3 regions of the Paenibacillus sp. PDC88 genome follow, and region 3 is predicted to be linked to each of the others. Evidence: predicted binding sites of a transcription regulator. Region 3 holds the regulator's gene; each other region holds the start of a gene.

Region 1 (6,214 bases), on a different contig from region 3:
TGGCCCGCATGCGACAGGCGAAGAGATCGATAGGTTCAGGCTAAAAATCATGCAGCAGTCTCATCAGTATATCGCCCAGCCCACCATACGCTTATCTAGAGCACCGTCCTTTCAGAACGAACGCTTTTACCCGTGCCATGTCGATCTGCGCGTATTCGTTATCCGGGGCCGGAACACGCATGTGCTCCCTGGCGGACTCTCACGAGTTGCCCTTAAGGAGGGGTCGCTTGTTGTTAATTCCTCGCAAGGCGGGGGTGGAAAGGATACATGGATTCTGCGGAGAGAGGGAGGAGAGGTATAGATGCTGAGCAGAGTGGCAGATTGCTTATACTGGATGTCCCGTAACATTGAACGGGCAGAGAGCAACGCGCGTATACTGAATGTACAATTCATTCAGATGCTGGAAGCTTCAGAGGAAGAGATTCTTGCCAAGCATGACTGGGAGATGATCTTTGAAATATGTGCACGGACCGATCTGTTTCATGAAGCAATGCAGGAACGAATGGGGGCGGAGCAAGCGCTTATTCACCAGCTTGTCTTCGCAAGGGCCAATCCCAATTCCGTGGTGAACTGTGTCCAATATGCCAGGGAGAATGCAAGAATGACGAGAACCCAGCTCCCGGATGACCTCTGGGAGATCTGGAACGATGTTTACCTGGATATGAACCGGATGAACAGAGGAGAAGATATCGACAGCAGAGAGGTAAGGCGCTGTCTTGAGCGGACGAAGATTGCTTCCCTTACTGCGAGAGGCATCATCGAAACCTCGATGTCACGCGGACCTGCCTATCATATGATCAACGTTGGCAAATGGCTCGAGCAAGCAGAGAAGACAGCTCGGATTCTGGATGTCGTAAGCAGCTATATCTATGCAGATCCGGCCTGCAGAGGCCAAGGAGAATCGTATTACTGGCGTCTGGCTCTGCAACTGGCAAATGGGTATGAGGCATTTCTGAAGCGTCATCCGCCGGCTATGGAGCCCGGTCCGATCCTCAGCTTTCTCGTTGCGGATGAAGCCTATCCCAAATCGATCCGCTACTGCATAAGCCAGGTACGGGAGTCGGTTCAAATTCTGGAGTATGGCAGGGTATCTCATTATTCCTGGGAGATGTATGCTTCCCTTGATGATCTGCTGGGTATGCTGGATGAGGTCCATATTACGGAGCTGAGGGGACCGGAGCTGGACTTCTTTCTCAGCCAATTTCAAGAAAAGTGCAGAGAGATCGGCCATGTGTTCTCGAGAACTTATTATTTAATGGATACAGGAGAGCGGCAGTTTCAATTTCACTACGCAGGAGAATAGAGAAGCGATGAAATACAAAATTGTGCATACCAACACGTTTAAATATGACGCTCCGGTGGATCAGAGCATGAATACAATACGGCTGCGTCCACTAGAGGATGAGTGTCAGCAGCTAATATCATACCGTACCGATATCCATCCTTCGGCTCTGACGAAGGGGCATGAGGATGTGTGGGGGAATTATGTGGAAGAATTCTTTATCGCGGAGCCCCATACCTCTCTGGAGGTCATTGCTACCTCCATTGTGACGGTGCAGCGGAGTCCTTTTTTGCAGGATATTCCGTACTCCTCTGAGATGAAGACGTTGTTTGAGTCTCATTTATATAAAGAGCATTATGGAGCTTATCTAGTGGAGACCGCGTATACCAAGCTTAATATGGAGCAGATTCGAGCTGTACAGAAGGAAGCGGGGAGCATGAAGGATCCGCTCAGTTATGCATTACAAGTGATGGATTATCTGTACAGCAGCTTCACCTATGATAAAGACTCTACTGACGTAGAAACAACGGCAGAGGCGGCTTTTGAGCACAGTAGAGGGGTCTGTCAGGATTTTTCTCACGTTATGCTGGGGATTCTGCGGGCCAGTGGCATTCCATCACGTTATGTGAGTGGTTATCTGTACGTAGGAGAAGATTCGGCACTGAAGGGAGATGCTGCTTCGCATGCGTGGGTTGAGGTGATGGTGCCTGGCATTGGCTGGGCGGGTCTTGATCCGACGAACAATGTGGAGGCACTATCCAATCATATAAGAGTGGGTACGGGCCGCGATTATGCCGATGTGAGTCCACTGCAAGGAAAGTATCGGGGCGGAGAGTCCACTCTGGATGTCGGTGTTTCGGTACAGCTGCTGGATGCAGACGAACCGGCATGAAGAGCTGCAAGGGTCTGAAGCGAGGAAGAATGGTTTCGTGTGGATGCATCACGGTTAATAAGAGGAGGATATACGAAAGGTACAATAGAGAATAGGTGATAACATGATGAAATGTCATATTTGTGGAAAATCATTAAACGATGTGTTGGAGCATGTTGAACATATATTGCACGAGTGCAGTCAAATTCAGGCGGAGCCCATGCTGCAAGCAGATCATGAGCAGGAGCGGAATATGCTCCAGCTTAGAAATAAATAAATGTAAACCTGCCGAGGGCAGGTTTTTTTATGGGCAGCGATGTTTTAATCACGGGGATTAAGCTATACTATCCTTAAATTTACCAGAGTACCTGGGAGGCTTCATTAATGTACAGTTGGTCCTTCACGGATATCATGTCCTATTTCACGGAAGAAAATATCATCATGCTGCTTGAACAGTTTCGTTCCTATGGACCGCTGCCCGGCATTCTGATCACATTTCTGAAATCCTTTATCCCGCCGCTGCCAACCCTGCTGATCGTAGGAGCGAACGGGGCTGTATATGGCTGGGCTGGATTTATATATTCGTGGATTGGTCTGGTGGGGGGCAGCTTCCTGACGTTTCTTATCATCCGCAGAATCGCATCCACTTCCTATATCCAGCGCTGGACGAAGAAGCCCAAGGTTCAGAAGAGCTTGCGATGGATTCGCCGCAATGCGTTCAGCTACGTGTTCATACTGGGGATGTTCCCGATGGGGCCTTTTGTGCTGGTGAACATGGCAGCAGGCGCAGCTCAGATGCGCCCCGGTCTCTTCCTGCTCGCGGCAGGGCTCGGCAAAGGAATCATGATATTTTATGTGACTTATATTGGCACCAACTTGGAGGAGATTATCCAGCATCCGCTCATTCTGGTTGGCGTCGTCATATTCATCATCTTGACCATTGTGGCGAGCAAGAGAATAGAAGCTTATTACACTGAATCTTCCAATCGGTAATAGGTGTGGAGCGGTCCGCTCTTTCCAAATACGGGATCTTGATCGGGCAAGGGAACTTGCTTGATGTCCTGAAGTACCTTGGGCCGCTCTCCAGCTTCGCCCGTATAGGTATCATATTCGATGGCGTCGGGATAACCGCCCACCACTTGAAAATCACTGCTTGCTTCAATCCTCTTATGGCCTGTGCCGGCAGGAAGGACAATCACATCCCCGGCCGCCGCAGTGACTACGATCCCTTGCTCTCCCCCGAGCTGCAGCTTGACCGATCCGCTGATAACACCGAGGACCTCATGTGTGTTGCTGTGATAATGATGATAGGGGAATACGCCGCCTGTCCAGGTGTTCTGCCAATTGTGGCTGTTGAATAGGGCTTCCGTTTCCTGTTCCCTGCCTCTAAGAACGCCCGGATATAAGAGTACAGGCAGATTCGGGTGGTTTGGGATGATGCCATCATCCTCAAAACGATAAGCCCGTGTCTTAAATTCGGTTTGTGCCATGTAAGTTCTCCTCCTTCTGTTTGCGGTTTAAAGGTCATATATGAAACAAGCCATGAACAAGGGATAACCTCTGGTCATGGCTTGTATGTGCAGTATACGATTACGTTACTGCAGCTTATTCTAACCCTTTTAGCAGGATTAAGACTGCTTCAGATTGTCCTCAGAGCGGGGATTCCAGTTCTCGGCTTGAGGCTCCACGTCCTCATGCTTTTTCATTTTTTCTACCTGCTCCTTGGAGTCCTTCTCCTTGTCTAATTGATTGCGTACCTCTTCGCTTGATTGCTGTTTCATCGTGAACGCCTCCTTATTCTTAATGAGTATAGTTATTACATACCCGGTCTGTAGAAAGGCAAACATGAAGCGGAGACGGGCCTATTTGATTCGGTAATAAACAATAAATAGCGAGCCGGGGACTCCATTCATTACAATTTATCCCCAGTACAATGTACATATCACATGTGAATGTTAATGTTATGACCAAATGCTGATTTTTCAGGTAATGGCGAGGGCGGGCCAGGGGACAATACCGAGATGATAAGACGGTTCGTGCGAGAAGGCATGAGCAGTCTTATTTATTTTGTGAAATTTGGTGGAGTTAAATTTTAACAAGAGTGAGAATAAAACTTTATGGAAATTTTAAGCGGTATACGTTGATACATATAGTGATCAGCATGCTCTTTGACACCGCATATAGTAGCAAATATGAGAAAAAGCAAATTCATGGATGGAGAACAGGCTTTTGCACGTCGTATTGACAAAAAAGGTGTATTTGTTACAATGTTCACAAGGTATTCACAATTGCTAAAATATTTATTTCATGTTCACGTGTAAGAAGTGTAATATTAGGGTATAGGATCCGTTTTTATGACCTGTTCGGTAAGTTTGTTATTGCGATGAATGATCATATTCGTGTCTGCAATAGATCCATGGAATACATCACACTTCTGCTGTAGAGCTGCCTGAGCCGCCCTTAGTGGCATCGGCTCTTTCTTTGTGTGAAAATTGTTACATTACAATCATGTAGTTCCTTGATCGACTAGATTGCTTAGCAGAAATGTCAGGCGAGCGGGCTTATAACCCAAAGTAAAGGAGGACGTTCTCTTATGTCACAACCGACGCAACAAGAAGTACCTGCTACAGGTGCTCCTCAAGCACAAAATGATGTGCTCGATCAATTGATGAAGCCGGAGGTTCAGGAGTCTCTTACTGTTCTGGTTGAGAACTTGCCTAAACTGGCTGAAATGGTAACTGCAATGACTACAGCTTATGACTTTGCTCAAGGGCTGGCGAAGGACCAAGTATTCGTAAACGACATGAAAGTTGCCTTTGGCGAATTTACTACTCCAGTAGTAGAAAAAGCAAAAGGTGTTGCTTCTGCAGCCATCGAAGCTGGCGATCGCGCTCAAGCGGAACAGTCTTCTGTTGGCCTGTTCGGCATGCTCAAAATGCTGAAAGACCCTAACGTACAACATACGCTTCGTTTTGCTCAAGCTTTCTTGAACATTCTGAACGAGCGTCAGCAAAACAAACAAGACTAAGATTTTTTCATACGAAAGTAAGAACGGAGGATGGATATGTCGAAGCAAATTTTGATCCTGGGCGGCGGCTACGGCGGATTGCTTAGCGCACTTGCAGCGCGTCAATACCTGACTGCTGAAGAAGCGACCATTACGGTTGTGAACCGCTTCCCGACTCACCAAATCATTACAGAATTGCATCGTCTGGCTGCAGGTACAATCAAAGAGAAGGCTGTTGCTCTTCCACTTGAGAAGCTGCTCCGCGGTAAAGACGTGAATCTTAAAATTGATACGGTTGCTGAAATCAAACCTGACGAGAACAAAGTCACAATGAAGAGCGGAACCATCTATAGCTATGACTACCTGGTAGTTGCTCTGGGTAGTGAAACAGCATTCTTCGGTATTCCAGGACTTCAAGAGTACAGCTTTACGCTGAAATCTGTTGAAGAAGCGAACAACATTCGCGCTCACGTGGAAGCTCGTCTGGATGCATACAAGAAAACAGGCGAGAAAAAAGACGCTACCATCGTTATCGGCGGCGGCGGCTTGACAGGTATCGAGCTTGTTGGTGAGTATGCAGATGTGCTTACAGAAGTATGTAAACAAAAAGGTATCAACCGCAGCGAAGTTGAGCTCTATAGTGTAGAAGCAGGTCCTTCGATCCTGGCAGGATTCCCGCCAGAGCTGGTTGAGCGTGCACAAACAAGCCTTGAGAAACGAGGCGTGAAATTCATCGTTGGCGTAGCGATCACAGAAATGCAAGAGCATACGGTATTCCTGAAAGACGGCAGCTCCATCGAGACAAGCACTCTGATCTGGACTGGCGGCGTTCAAGGTAATGCTGTAGTAGCGAACTGTGGTATTGAAGTGAACCGCGGACGTGCAACGGTAAAAGAAACACTGCATTCCACATCTCATGAGAATGTGTTTATCGCTGGTGACAGCGCAGTTGTTATTCCAAGTGAAGGCGCTCGTCCTTACCCTCCAACAGCACAGCTTGCTTGGCAAATGGGTGAGACGATCGGACATAACCTGGCAGCAACCATCAAGGGCG
Region 2 (6,214 bases), 280 kb from region 3:
ATGAAGGATTTCACTGCTGCGAGCTTCTGTGGATCGTCCGCAACCGAAGCTGCAAAGCCGTATCCGTTATTCACATCGCGCATGAGAGAGGTTTGGTCTCCTACTCCTCCATCAACAGGAGGCAAGTTGAAGAATCCGACTTTACCGATCAAGCCTTCACCGGATTGCCCTTCCTTGAATACAGAGGATTTCCATGTGCCGTCATACATCAGAATCGCTTCACCGCTCGTAAATTGAGTCGTATACTCTGCATACTCAAATCCAAGCTCGCCCTTCTTGAAATACTCTTTGTCAACCCATTCTTGATGCTTAGCAAAAGCTTTGACAACTCCCGGATCGGTCCAAGCCGCTTCACCGGTAACAAACTTGTTTGTAATATCAGAGCCTGCGTATCGCGACCAGAGATGGTTCGTCAGCATAAGAGGTACCCAGCCTGCCTTCGAAGCTCCAGCCAGCGGCACTTTGCCATCTGCCTTAATATCAGCCAGCTGCTGCTCAAATTCGGCAAAGGTAGCCGGCGGCTGCCATCCCTTCGACTCATAATATTCCTTGTTGTAGAAAAACCCTTCGCCAGATCCTCCGACCGGCAGACCATATACATTGCCTTCATAAGTGAACGGCTCAAGTGAGGAGAATTTATCCTGAATTCCGAGCTCTTCAAGGATCGGTGTCAGATTGAGAAGCATGCCTTCTTTGGCGTATACCTTCGCATCTGGGCTGCCGAACAGGTCGAAGATATCCGGCGGATTACCTGCAGCCATTTCGCCCCGCAGCTTTTCTTTGCGGTTAACGTCAGAATCAACTCCATCCAGGGTAAAAGATGCGCCTTCGACTTCCCCCTCCACCTTCTTAACCACGTCCTGCAGGATCGCAAGCCGGCGTTCCTTGTCCGCACCGACCTGCGTATGCCGAAGTGTCATTTCAAACGGCTCAGCCGAAGCTGCCGGCGGTGTTTCGCCGGACGTTCCAGGCTCCGCAGCAGGTGTTTCCGTATTAGAGCTGCCTCCACAGCCTGCCAGTGTCAGTGACACTGCCAGCATTAACGACATCATAGAACCAAACTTTTTCTTCAACATTCGTTTGCCCCCGCTTTCTATGAGCTTGTATTGTATGTAACTTACTTGCTTTACAATTTTCATTATAAAAACATTGCTGTGTGTCCGATAGGACTACAATTTAAAGATCGAGGGATAAAATCCTCGAAAAATACGTAAAAACTCCCTTCTCATGTTAGAAGGGAGTTCGTTATCACGACACGTTTATCAAAGTTCGATCCTGCTTGCTTCCTTGCGTCCCGTCTCAATGAGACGGTAAGCACGGTCTATTTCCGCTTGTTCAGGAGAGGGGACACCCTCAAGCGGATATTCTTTGCCTAGCAGCTTCCATTTATAAATTCCCATTTGATGATAGGGAAGAATCTCAAATTTTTCTACTCCATCAAGTGTTCCTATAAACCTGCCCAGATTAAGCAGATCCTTCTCATCATGATGAATGCCGGGAACATACACATGGCGGATCCACATCTGTTTGCCATGTTCCGATAACCAGCGTGCCGTCTCCAGCATTCTTACATTCGATTTGCCCGTCATGCGCTCATGCTTCTCATTATCGATATGCTTCAGATCGAGCAGCACAAGATCCGTTACCTTAAGGAGCTCATCTATACGGTCCATATCATTAAAACCGTTCGTATCCAGCGTCGTATGCAGATTCCAGCGATCTTTGACCTCACGGAACAGCTGAGTAACAAAGGCCGCTTGAAGCGTAGGTTCACCGCCAGAGACAGTCAAGCCTCCACCAGAGCTCTTATAATAATGAATATAAGGCTCAATCTCAGCGAGCACCTCTTCCAGTGACATTGCGTTCCCGCCATCCAGTGCCCAGGTGTCAGGGTTATGACAGTACTGGCATTTCAGCAGACATCCCTGCATGAACAGCACGAAGCGGATGCCGGGACCATCAACCGTACCAAATGTTTCTAGTGAATGTACATGACCTTTGACCATTTATACCATCCCTTTTCCTATCGCATCCGCTTTGTGCGTCTGTGCAGATTGTTGAGTAGCTAGCAGTTAGCTGTTACATATTGCCGTGGAATGTCCGGTTAATAACATCAAGCTGCTGCTCACGTGTCAGTTTGATAAAGTTAACCGCATAACCCGATACACGTACGGTCAGCTGTGGATAATTCTCAGGGTGCTCCATTGCATCAATCAGCTGCTCTCGATTAAAGACATTGACATTCAAGTGATGGGCTCCACTTCCAAAATATCCGTCCATCATTGCTGTCAGGTTGGTCTTACGGGCCTCTTCCTCTTTGCCAAGTGCCTTCGGAATGATCGAGAAGGTGTTGGAAATACCATCCAGGCTGTGTTCGTAAGGCAGTTTGGCAACGGAGCTGAGGGAAGCCAGTGCGCCTTTTTTATCGCGTCCGTGCATTGGATTCGCTCCTGGGGCAAAAGGCTCTCCTGCTTTACGTCCGTCCGGGGTCGTACCCGTCTTCTTACCATACACAACATTCGATGTAATCGTCAGTACCGATTGTGTCGGCATCGCATTCCGATAGGCTTTGTGCTTGCGAATCATCGTCATGAAGGACTCGACGAGCTCCACTGCGATTTGGTCAACCTTGTCGTCGTTATTACCGTAGCAAGGATACTCGCCTTCTATAACGAAATCCACGGCAATTCCATTCTCGTTGCGGATGGGGCGAACCGTTGCATACTTGATGGCACTAAGCGAGTCGGCTGCTACAGACAGTCCAGCGATACCGCAGGCCATCGTCCGCAGAATATCACGATCATGCAGCGCCATTTCAATCCGTTCGTAGCTGTATTTATCATGCATATAGTGAATCACGTTCAGCGTGTTCATATACAGCTTCGCGAGCCACTCCATCATCGGCTTGAAGCGTTTCATAACCTCGTCATAGTTCAGTACTTCAGATGTAATTGGCGGATACTCCGGACCCACCTGGGCTCCTGATTTCTCGTCTTTACCTCCGTTAATTGCATACAGCAGCGCCTTAGCAAGGTTCGCACGTGCACCGAAGAATTGCATCTGCTTCCCGATCCGCATTGCAGATACGCAGCAGGCAATACCGTAATCGTCTCCATAGATCGGACGCATCAGATCGTCATTCTCATATTGAATGGAGCTGGTTTCGATAGATACCTTGGCGCAGTACTTCTTAAACCCTTCTGGCAGCTGCTCTGACCATAGCACCGTCAAGTTTGGCTCTGGTGCGGGTCCGAGATTGTACAGCGTATGCAGGAAGCGGAAGCTGTTCTTCGTGACGCGTGTCTTGCCATCCATCCCCATGCCGCCGATGGATTCCGTGACCCATGTTGGATCTCCACTGAACAGCTCGTTATAATCCGGTGTACGCAGGAATTTTACAATTCTCAGCTTCATGACAAAATGATCCACCAGCTCTTGAGCTTCCTCTTCAGTCAGTGTTCCTTCTATAAGGTCTCTCTGGATATAGATATCCAGGAAGGAAGAGACACGTCCAAGTGACATCGCTGCACCATTTTGCTCTTTAATTGCTGCCAGATAAGCGAAGTAAACCCATTGGAAGGCTTCTTTGGCATTTCGTGCAGGACCGGAAATATCGAATCCGTGCATTTCACCAAGCTGCTTCAGCTCTTTCAGCGCTCGAATCTGTTCAGACAATTCCTCACGAAGCCGGATCACATCTTCATCGATCACATCAACTTCCAGCTCAGCCTGCTCTCTCATCTTGTCCTTGATTAAAAAGTCAATTCCATACAGCGCTGCTCTTCGGTAGTCACCGATAATACGTCCGCGGCCGTAGGCATCTGGCAGGCCTGTGATGATGCCGGCTCGCCGCGCATTTCTCATTTCACTCGTATAGGCATCAAATACCCCTTGGTTATGTGTTTTTCTGATCGTGGTGAACATTTCAATAATCGGCTCAGGAAGCTTAAAGCCATAGGCTTCACAAGCATCAATCATCATCTTGATACCGCCGAACGGCTGAATGGAACGCTTAAACGGGGCATCCGTCTGAACGCCGACAATCTGCTCCTTCTCTTTATCCAAGTATCCAGGCTGATGGGATACAATTGTTGAAGGGGTGTTGACATCCACATCCAGTACTCCGCCGTTATCTCTCTCTTTCTTGGTTAGATCCATAACGATCTCCCACAGCGCTTTTGTATTGTCTGTCGCACCTGTCAAAAAGCTCTCGTCACCCTCATACGGAATGAGGTTTTTCTCTAAAAAGTTATTAACATTAACCTCTTTTGTCCATTTTCCGGACTTGAAGCTTCTCCAGCCGGATTGTACGTTTTGCATTTCTTTTTCGGTTACCGCCATGGTAATCCCTCCAATAGATTCGTGGTTACACTAGACAGATCATGAAGGCAGGTACGAAATTCCATCCCTGCTGTTACTCTTTCTCCCTCGGCTCTGTTATTGTGGTAAGGTTATTTGTGATTATTTTCACTAATCTGCCTGCTCACTCCCCTTCTCTCCACTCTTTATAGGGAAGTGAAATTGCCTTTTGGGTTCTATGAAATGGATTTCTTCTCTCTTACATTTCAAATTATATTATACAGATCACATTTATTATGTGATGAATATCACAAAGTTAAGCCTGTTACTCCATTTTATTTTTACTGTTGTAGTCATGCTTCCCATTCGTATATTGTGCGGAACAAGCATACGAAAAAAAAGCCGTGCTGAACGAAGGAAATTCCTTCTGCTCAGCACAGCTTCACCATTTACGATGAAGAACACGGTTATTTATCAAATCTTCCATAGAAAGCATTCCGGTACACATCAGCCAGCTCACTGACAAGTGGCAGCTTCGGATTCGCAGTAGTACACTGATCTTCAAATGCCCGGTCTGCCAAATAATCGACTCTTGCTTCAAAATCCTTCGGATCAAAGCCAAGCTCCTGGAACGAAGCCGGGATACCGAGCTTCTTATTCAAATCACGTATTGCCTGAATCAGGCTGTTAACCCCTTCTTCTGTCGTATTCGCAGGTAATCCCAGGATACGTGCAATTTCGGCATAACGAAGATCTGCTGTGAAATGATCATATTTCGGGAAGGATGCGAATTTCGTCGGCTTCTTCGCGTTGTATCTTATAACATGCGGCATCAGAATGGCATTGGTTCGTCCATGTGCCGTGTGATACTGTCCGCCCCATTTGTGAGCAAGACTGTGATTGATACCAAGGAATGCATTGGCAAAGGCCATTCCGGCAATCGTAGACGCGTTATGCATTTTCTCTCTCGCCAGCTTATCTCCCGTAAGAGCAGATGCTTCAAGATATTCGAATACGAGCTGAATCGCTTTGATCGCGAGGCCATCTGTATAATCATTTGCCATGACAGATACGTAGGCTTCGATCGCGTGAGTCAGTACATCCATACCCGTATCTGCAACAGCTACCCGTGGCAGGCTGTATACGAAATCGGGATCTACAATGGCTACATCCGGTGTCAGCTCGTAATCGGCCAGCGGATATTTGGTATTCCCTTTATTCTTATCTGTAATAACTGCAAATGAGGTTACTTCTGAGCCTGTTCCCGAGGTTGTTGGGATCGCCACAAATTTTGCCTTTTGTCCCAGCTTAGGATATTTGTAAATCCGTTTACGGATATCCATAAATTTTTGTTTCATATGATCAAACTCGGCATCAGGATGCTCGTAGAACAGCCACATCGCCTTGGCCGCATCCATTGGGGATCCGCCGCCGAGCGCAATAATACAATCCGGTTCAAAGCTGTTCATCAGCTTCGTGCCATTCTCTACGGTTGTTGTTGAAGGGTCGGGCTCCACATCGGAGAACACTTCAATGAACACAGGCTTGCGGCGCTGGCGCAGGTAATGCTCCACTTTATCAACGTAGCCCAGTTTCACCATCATGGGATCTGTAACAATGAGTACGCGAGAAATGTCAGGCATTTTCGCAAGATACTGGGTAGCCCCCTTCTCAAAATAAACCTTGCTTGGAACCTTAAACCATTGCATATTCACTGTACGTCTCGCCACTCTCTTCACGTTGATTAGATTCACTGCGGTTACATTCGAAGAGGTTGAATTCCGTCCGTATGAACCACAGCCCAGCGTCAATGATGGTAAGTTGGTATTGTAGATGTCCCCAATTGCACCGTGAGTTGAAGGAGAGTTTACAAGAATCCGGCAGGTCTTGAGATGATCTGCAAAACGGCTGATCA
Region 3 (6,214 bases):
CGGTTGGATCACCGCTGACTCCTTTGTGAATCAGAGCAGCTAGGCGCATCTCTTCAAACATATCCAAATTATTGTTGCTTGCTGCACCATCTGTAGCAAGCGATACAACAACCCCTGCTTTTAACAGCTCAGGTACTCGCGCAACACCGCTCGCCAGCTTCAGGTTGCTTCCAGGATTATGAGCAACAGCCACATTGTATTTGGCGAGCACCTCTATTTCTTCATCCGTTAAATGTACAGCATGTGCCACGAGAGAAGGTCTAGAGAAGAAGCCAAGCTTCTCCAGATGTGCTACTGGACGCAGCCCATACTCTTTTACATTCTGTTCTACTTCAGCGGCCGTTTCGGACATATGTGTATGCAGGGGTAAATTCAGCTCATGTGCCGCTTCTACAAATTTCTCAATAAACTCTGGTCCGCAAGTATATGGTGAATGTGGGGACAGCATCGTCGTGATACGTCCGTCTGCCTGATTATGCCATTCCCGGGCAAAGGTCGTTGCTTCCTTCAGCTTAAATGCACGCAGCTCATCTGAACCGAAGCCAATCGCTCCCCGCATCAGACTTGCGCGAATGCCCGACTCCTGTGCCACTTTCGCCACCTGATTCATCTGATCATACATATCAAGGAAGGCGGTAGTTCCACCTCTCAGCATTTCCAGAACAGATAGCGAGGTCCCCCAGTAGACATCCTCAGCTGTGAACTTTTCCTCCATCGGCCACATTTTTTCTTGAAGCCAGACCTGAAGAGCAAGATCATCGCCATAGCCGCGTAGAAGTGACATCGCTGCATGACCATGTGTATTGATAAGGCCAGGAATAAACAGCTGGTGCTTGCCGTCATGAACCGGAAGACCTTCTGTCCCTTCAGGTAGATCTTCACCTATATATGAGATGCGGTCATCCTCAATCAGCATATAACCGCTGACGATTCGCCATTCAGGATCACTTACTGCAAATTTGCCGTTCTTGATGAGCCACTTATTTGACATCCTCTTCCTCCTCTTTCCCTGCTTCGTTCTCTAGATAATAAGCCAGACTAAGCAGATCTGTAGTGAAGTCCGCTGTATGAATCCGGATATGAGCAGGAGCCTTGATAATAATCGGGGCAAAATTAAGGATCGCTTCAACTCCCGCCTCCACCAGATAATCCGCCACACGCTGAGCTTCCGAATCCGGAACCGTTATAATGCCGATTCTAATGTTCAGATCCTTTACTGTTTTCACCAGCTCTTCCATAGGCTGAACCGTGAGCGTATTGATATTGGAGCCAATCTTCGAGGGCTGGGAATCAAATACGGCGACAATCTTCATATTGTCTTTTACATATCGATTATAGTTCGACAAGGCATGTCCGAGATTACCAGCACCGACAAGTGCCACATTAATCTGTTGATCCAGCTTCAAGATTTGTCTGATTTTATCGATGAGATAAGCTACATCATAGCCGATGCCTTTGCGTCCAAAATCCCCGAAATAAGCGAGATCCTTACGGATTTGCGCTGGATTCAAATCCAGTCTGAGACCAAGCTCCTGTGAAGATACAGTGGTCACTTCTCTTTTGTACAGCTCTTGTAAATAACGCAGATATACTGGCAGTCTTCTTACGACAGCCTCTGAAATTTTGTCCGACTTCAATTACAATTCCCCCTCACAACTGCAAGCAGTGTCCGTGCTTTCTATTACTTCTCTTCATTCGTTACATGTTCCTCTAGCCACTCGCTGATACGCGGAACCATCTTGTCCGTTGTCATATGCTCCATTTTAGGACCTGGCAGGGAATATAAAAAGTACTTGCCATAATACGATTCAATGACTCTTGTATCATACACGATAACGATGCCTCGGTCCTTAGCGGTTCGCACCAGTCTTCCGAAACCTTGTTTAAACCGAATAACCGCCTGAGGTACCGAGAGCTTCATAAACGGATTTTTCTTCTCCTGCTGCAGCAGTTCGCTCTTGGCTTCTACAACAGGATGGTTAGGAGGCTGGAAAGGCAGCCGTACAATAGCCAAACAGGATAAAGCTTCTCCTGGAATATCGACACCTTCCCAGAAGCTGCTCGTTCCAAGCAATACAGAAGCTTTGGCCTCCTGGAATCTTCTCGTCAGCTTGGTCCGGCTCCCACTGTCTACCCCTTGTCCAAACACGGAAATATCACTTGAGGCGAGAGCTTCCTTCAGCGGCTCATGTACTTGTCTCAACATCTTGTAAGAGGTAAACAGGACAAGCATTCTGCCCTTCGTTGCCTGTGCGGCCTCTGACAAAGATTTGACGAGCATACTGACAAAATGATCATCACCCACACTGCCCTTCACACTTGGAAAATCACGCGGAACCACAAGAAGAGCTTGTTCCCGGTAATTAAACGGAGACGGCAGCTGTGATGTGAGCAATCTCTGCTGCTCCTGTGCTTCGGTCAGTCCAAGCTGATCGATCATAAACTGGAACGATTTATCTACCGATAAAGTAGCCGAGGTTAAAATAACGCTTCGCTTCTTATCAAAGAACATTTCCTTCAGCTGAGGACTTACATCTACAGGAACTGCATACAGCTGAAGCGACTTGCTCTTGAATTGTCCGCTGGCCTCCAGCCAATATACGGTCCCTGCATCATCAAGGCGCATGAAATGTCTTAATTGATCTTTGAAGCCAGCCAGATCCTTAACGAGCCCGGTAACGTCTGTAATAAGGCTGTCGGCCGTATAATCGTCGAGATCTTCTCTTACTTCACTAAGAACCTTATCTGCCTTACGAACCAATTCTGAAACCGTCACATAGAACTGATTCTCAACTGCTGCAAGCTTATCCCACTTCTTCGGTTTGTTCTGCGGCTTCAGTCTTAATGTGAACTGTCCTGCTTCTCCAGGGGCTGCATCACTTCGTTCTGGCAGTAAGCTGAACAGCATTTCACTGAGCTGATCCCAAGTTTCCTTCGCTTCTAGAGCGGATGGGAACAGCTGATCAATAGCAGAGGTCCACTCCACCATCTGCTCATGGCTGGACTGCGCTATTTTTTGACGCAGAGCAGGGAATTGTCCGTTCCGACTATCTTTAAATAATCGGGTAAGCGCATGAACCACCGTAAAATATTTCATATGCATTCCAAGATGCTTACCGGCGACCTCCTCGAATTGATGCGCCTCATCTATGACGAGATGCTCATAAGCAGGAAGCAATTGGTGACTAGCCTTAACGTCCGTAAACAGCTTGGAATGATTGGTAATCACTACATCAGCAATGCCGGCCTCATGTCTTGCACGATGGTAAAAGCATTTCTTAAACCAAGGGCAGCTTCGGCCCAGGCAGGAATCCGAATCGCTTTGTACCGTTTCCCAAAAATCACCGCCGCGATAACTTAGATTGAGCTCCTCATCATCACCGGTTTCGGTTTGAGTCAGCCATACCAGCATCTGTGCAGCAGTAAATACGTCCTCCTTCGGGGTTACAAACTCCTTGTTGTTCAGCTTCTGTTCAAATTTACGCAGACACAGGTAATGCCCTCTTCCTTTGAACACAGCAGCTTTGAACGGAAAAGGAACCACCTCCGTGAGTAGCGGAATATCCCGCTCACGAAGCTGCTCCTGAAGATTGATCGTATGTGTGCTTACCGTTACCTTCGTCTCCTGTCTGACACTATGATAAATCGAAGGCAGCAAATAACCCAGTGACTTCCCCGTGCCTGTCCCGGCTTCAATGAGTAAATGCTTGTCCTCATCCATCGCCTTCGTCACTTCTGTGAACATCATATTCTGGGATTCGCGTTCCTCATAATGAGGCAGTGTTTGCTTCAGGCGCAGCTGAACCTCATCCATATATTCTTGAAAAGTTAATTTTTCTAATGGATTGGGTTCATGTTCATCCCTGGGCGGAGCGATCTGTGACCAATCGTCAATCTTAAGCGCGAGCTGTCTATAATAGGTCTGATTATCCAGATCGTGAATAGGCTCCATTTCTTTCTCTGAAAGAATCCCATCAAAAAACCAGCCCAAATCACTATCTTCCGCAGCAAACAAATCGGTAAGCCGCTGTAAAGTGATCAATGGCAGGCTCTTAAGCTCCTCAAGACTCTTTAAGAAAATGTGTGCTGTTGCCAGAGCATCACTATCTGCCTGATGTGGACGGTCATGGGTGAATCCAAATTCGCCTGCTACGTAACCCAGCTGATAGGAGGATAAGGACGGAAAGCAAATTTTCAGGAAATCCATAGTGTCCAAAATGCGGCCTGTAAATGGCAAGTACCCGCATCGGTCAAGCGCATTTTGTAAAAAATGAAAATCAAAGCTCACATTATGCCCTACGAGTACGACATCATCCAGCAATGGAACGAGCTCCATCATCATTTCCTCAAGCTCCGGAGCATCCTTCACATCATTGTCCGTAATTCCCGTTAACCCCGTAATAAATGGAGGAATGGGAACGCCGGGATTCACATAGGAGCTGAAAGTGTCTTTAATTGTATAATCATGATCTATGATGGCAAGTCCAACCTGGATAATTTCACCAAGGGACTGAGTACCTGTTGTTTCAAAATCAAGCACAGCAAATTTCATGATGAGTAAACGTTCCCTTCTACAGTCTCTTTAGTAGCATAGCAAAAAAAAAGACTTTTGAACATGAAACAGACAAAAAGGCGATGTCTTGTCAGGACATCGCCTTTTGCGATTGCGCTGTTTCAATAGGTGCTTAGGAGAGGGAGAGCAGCTGTGTTCCATACTGGAGTACGGCATTTTTGGAACGGCATGCTTCCAGATTGTAGAGCGGCTCCGGCAGGGATGGATCATGTTCTAATGCAAGTGCAAAGCAGGACTGGGCCTGCTTGAGCTCCATTTGCTTCGCATGAATACAACCTAGTGCATTGTATGCCATGGCTTTCATTCTGGGCTGATCACAGCTAAGAATGATCCGATTCAGCTCCGCAGATGCGGTATGCATTTGTTCCAGGTGAAGGTAGCACATCGCGAGGTACAGCCTCGATAACAGGCTATCGGGATATACTTCCACCACTTTGCCAAACTCCTCGGCAGCATGCTGATACATGAGCAGCTTGAAATAACCAAGTCCTTTAACAAAGGTATGAAGCTCCAGCTCCGGAATCGATGTAAAAGGATCTGTCCCTCGGAAAATTCCACTTTCGCGAATCTTGGCCATTTTCTCTTCAAATGACATCCATTCGTCGATAATGCCGTCGCTCATTTTCTTAAGCAGGTTCCATCGCTGCAGCATTTCCTGTTTCTTCTCGACGGGTGCGGCGGTGTAGTAATTGGCAATCTCATCAAGCGATTGATTCATTTCCGCAAATAGATGTTGAAACATGGCATGCATCCCACCCTTAGCAAAATGGATTAGTGCAGTAACCTAATCACATTTTTTGCTCTTTGGGCACTTTTCATTCTTCATTCCATGGATTACAAAATGGTCGCATGAACTTCTTCATGCATGGTTTGAACCGGCTTATTCCCCCCGTCCACAAATACAACGGTCGGCTTATGTTGAACTGCTTCTTCATTGGACATCATTGCATAAGCAATAATAATAACTGTATCTCCAGGCTGAACCAACCGTGCAGCAGCACCATTAAGGCAAATTGTACCTGTTCCGCGCGGCCCAGGAATGACATAAGTCTCCAGTCTTGCTCCATTGTTGTTATTGACAATTTGAACCTTTTCATTTTCCAGAATATCTGCAGCTTCCATCAAGTTACGATCAATGGTAATACTGCCTACATAATTTAAGTTTGCTTCCGTTACCGTTGCACGGTGAATTTTAGATTTCATCAATGTTCTAAACACGGGAGAGCACCTCTGCTTTCTGCAGCCGATGATTGTCGATCAGCCTTGTTTTTCCGAATTTAACAGCCAGAGCAATAATTACATCATCCGGCTCTGTAATCTGCACACGATCTTCAATCGGCTCAAGTCCTGGGAAGGTTAAAATATCCACATAATCAATAACAGCCGTTTCGGACGTGTTGATCTCATCTATAATAAGCTTGCGAATTTGACCCACAGTCGCATCTTCCTGCTCCTCAGACTTCAATTGAGCCATTCTTAGTGAGCGGGACAAGACAAGTGCTTCATTGCGCTCCTTAGCGTTCAGATACACGTTACGTGAACTGAGTGCAAGCCCATCTGCTTCGCGAACAATCGGGCAAGGCACAATATTGATCGGCATATTAAGGTCTGATACCATCTGCGATAGAACAGCTACTTGCT

What was found. The regulator Rex, encoded in region 3, represses fermentation and respiration genes when NADH is low (regulators of the CRP and FNR family bind a similar motif). The targets are predictions, from matches to a motif close to TTGTGAAATATTTCACAA.
Region 1: BLW49_RS12315 (DUF1641 domain-containing protein) is a predicted target of Rex. The motif match lies at 4,637-4,654, and genes of this name have one in related genera.
Region 2: pflB (formate C-acetyltransferase) is a predicted target of Rex. The motif match lies at 4,596-4,613, and genes of this name have one in related genera.

What each region holds. Positions count from the first base shown of each region.
Region 1 is NZ_FNNT01000003.1:387,437-393,650, reverse strand. Features, by position in the region: gene BLW49_RS12340 (circularly permuted type 2 ATP-grasp protein) at 1-301, shown strand, start outside; gene BLW49_RS12335 (alpha-E domain-containing protein) at 302-1,303, shown strand; gene BLW49_RS12330 (transglutaminase family protein) at 1,311-2,174, shown strand; gene BLW49_RS12325 (TVP38/TMEM64 family protein) at 2,538-3,146, shown strand; gene BLW49_RS12320 (cupin domain-containing protein) at 3,122-3,643, opposite strand; gene BLW49_RS28785 (hypothetical protein) at 3,782-3,934, opposite strand; gene BLW49_RS12315 (DUF1641 domain-containing protein) at 4,747-5,181, shown strand; gene BLW49_RS12310 (NAD(P)/FAD-dependent oxidoreductase) at 5,218-6,214, shown strand, end outside.
Region 2 is NZ_FNNT01000002.1:2,363-8,576, reverse strand. Features, by position in the region: gene BLW49_RS06350 (ABC transporter substrate-binding protein) at 1-1,076, opposite strand, end outside; gene pflA (pyruvate formate-lyase-activating protein) at 1,263-2,006, opposite strand; gene pflB (formate C-acetyltransferase) at 2,080-4,341, opposite strand; gene adhE (bifunctional acetaldehyde-CoA/alcohol dehydrogenase) at 4,767-6,214, opposite strand, start outside.
Region 3 is NZ_FNNT01000002.1:280,403-286,616, reverse strand. Features, by position in the region: gene BLW49_RS07950 (amidohydrolase) at 1-991, opposite strand, end outside; gene BLW49_RS07945 (redox-sensing transcriptional repressor Rex) at 981-1,637, opposite strand; gene dinG (ATP-dependent DNA helicase DinG) at 1,682-4,552, opposite strand; gene BLW49_RS07935 (hypothetical protein) at 4,686-5,315, opposite strand; gene panD (aspartate 1-decarboxylase) at 5,408-5,791, opposite strand; gene panC (pantoate--beta-alanine ligase) at 5,784-6,214, opposite strand, start outside.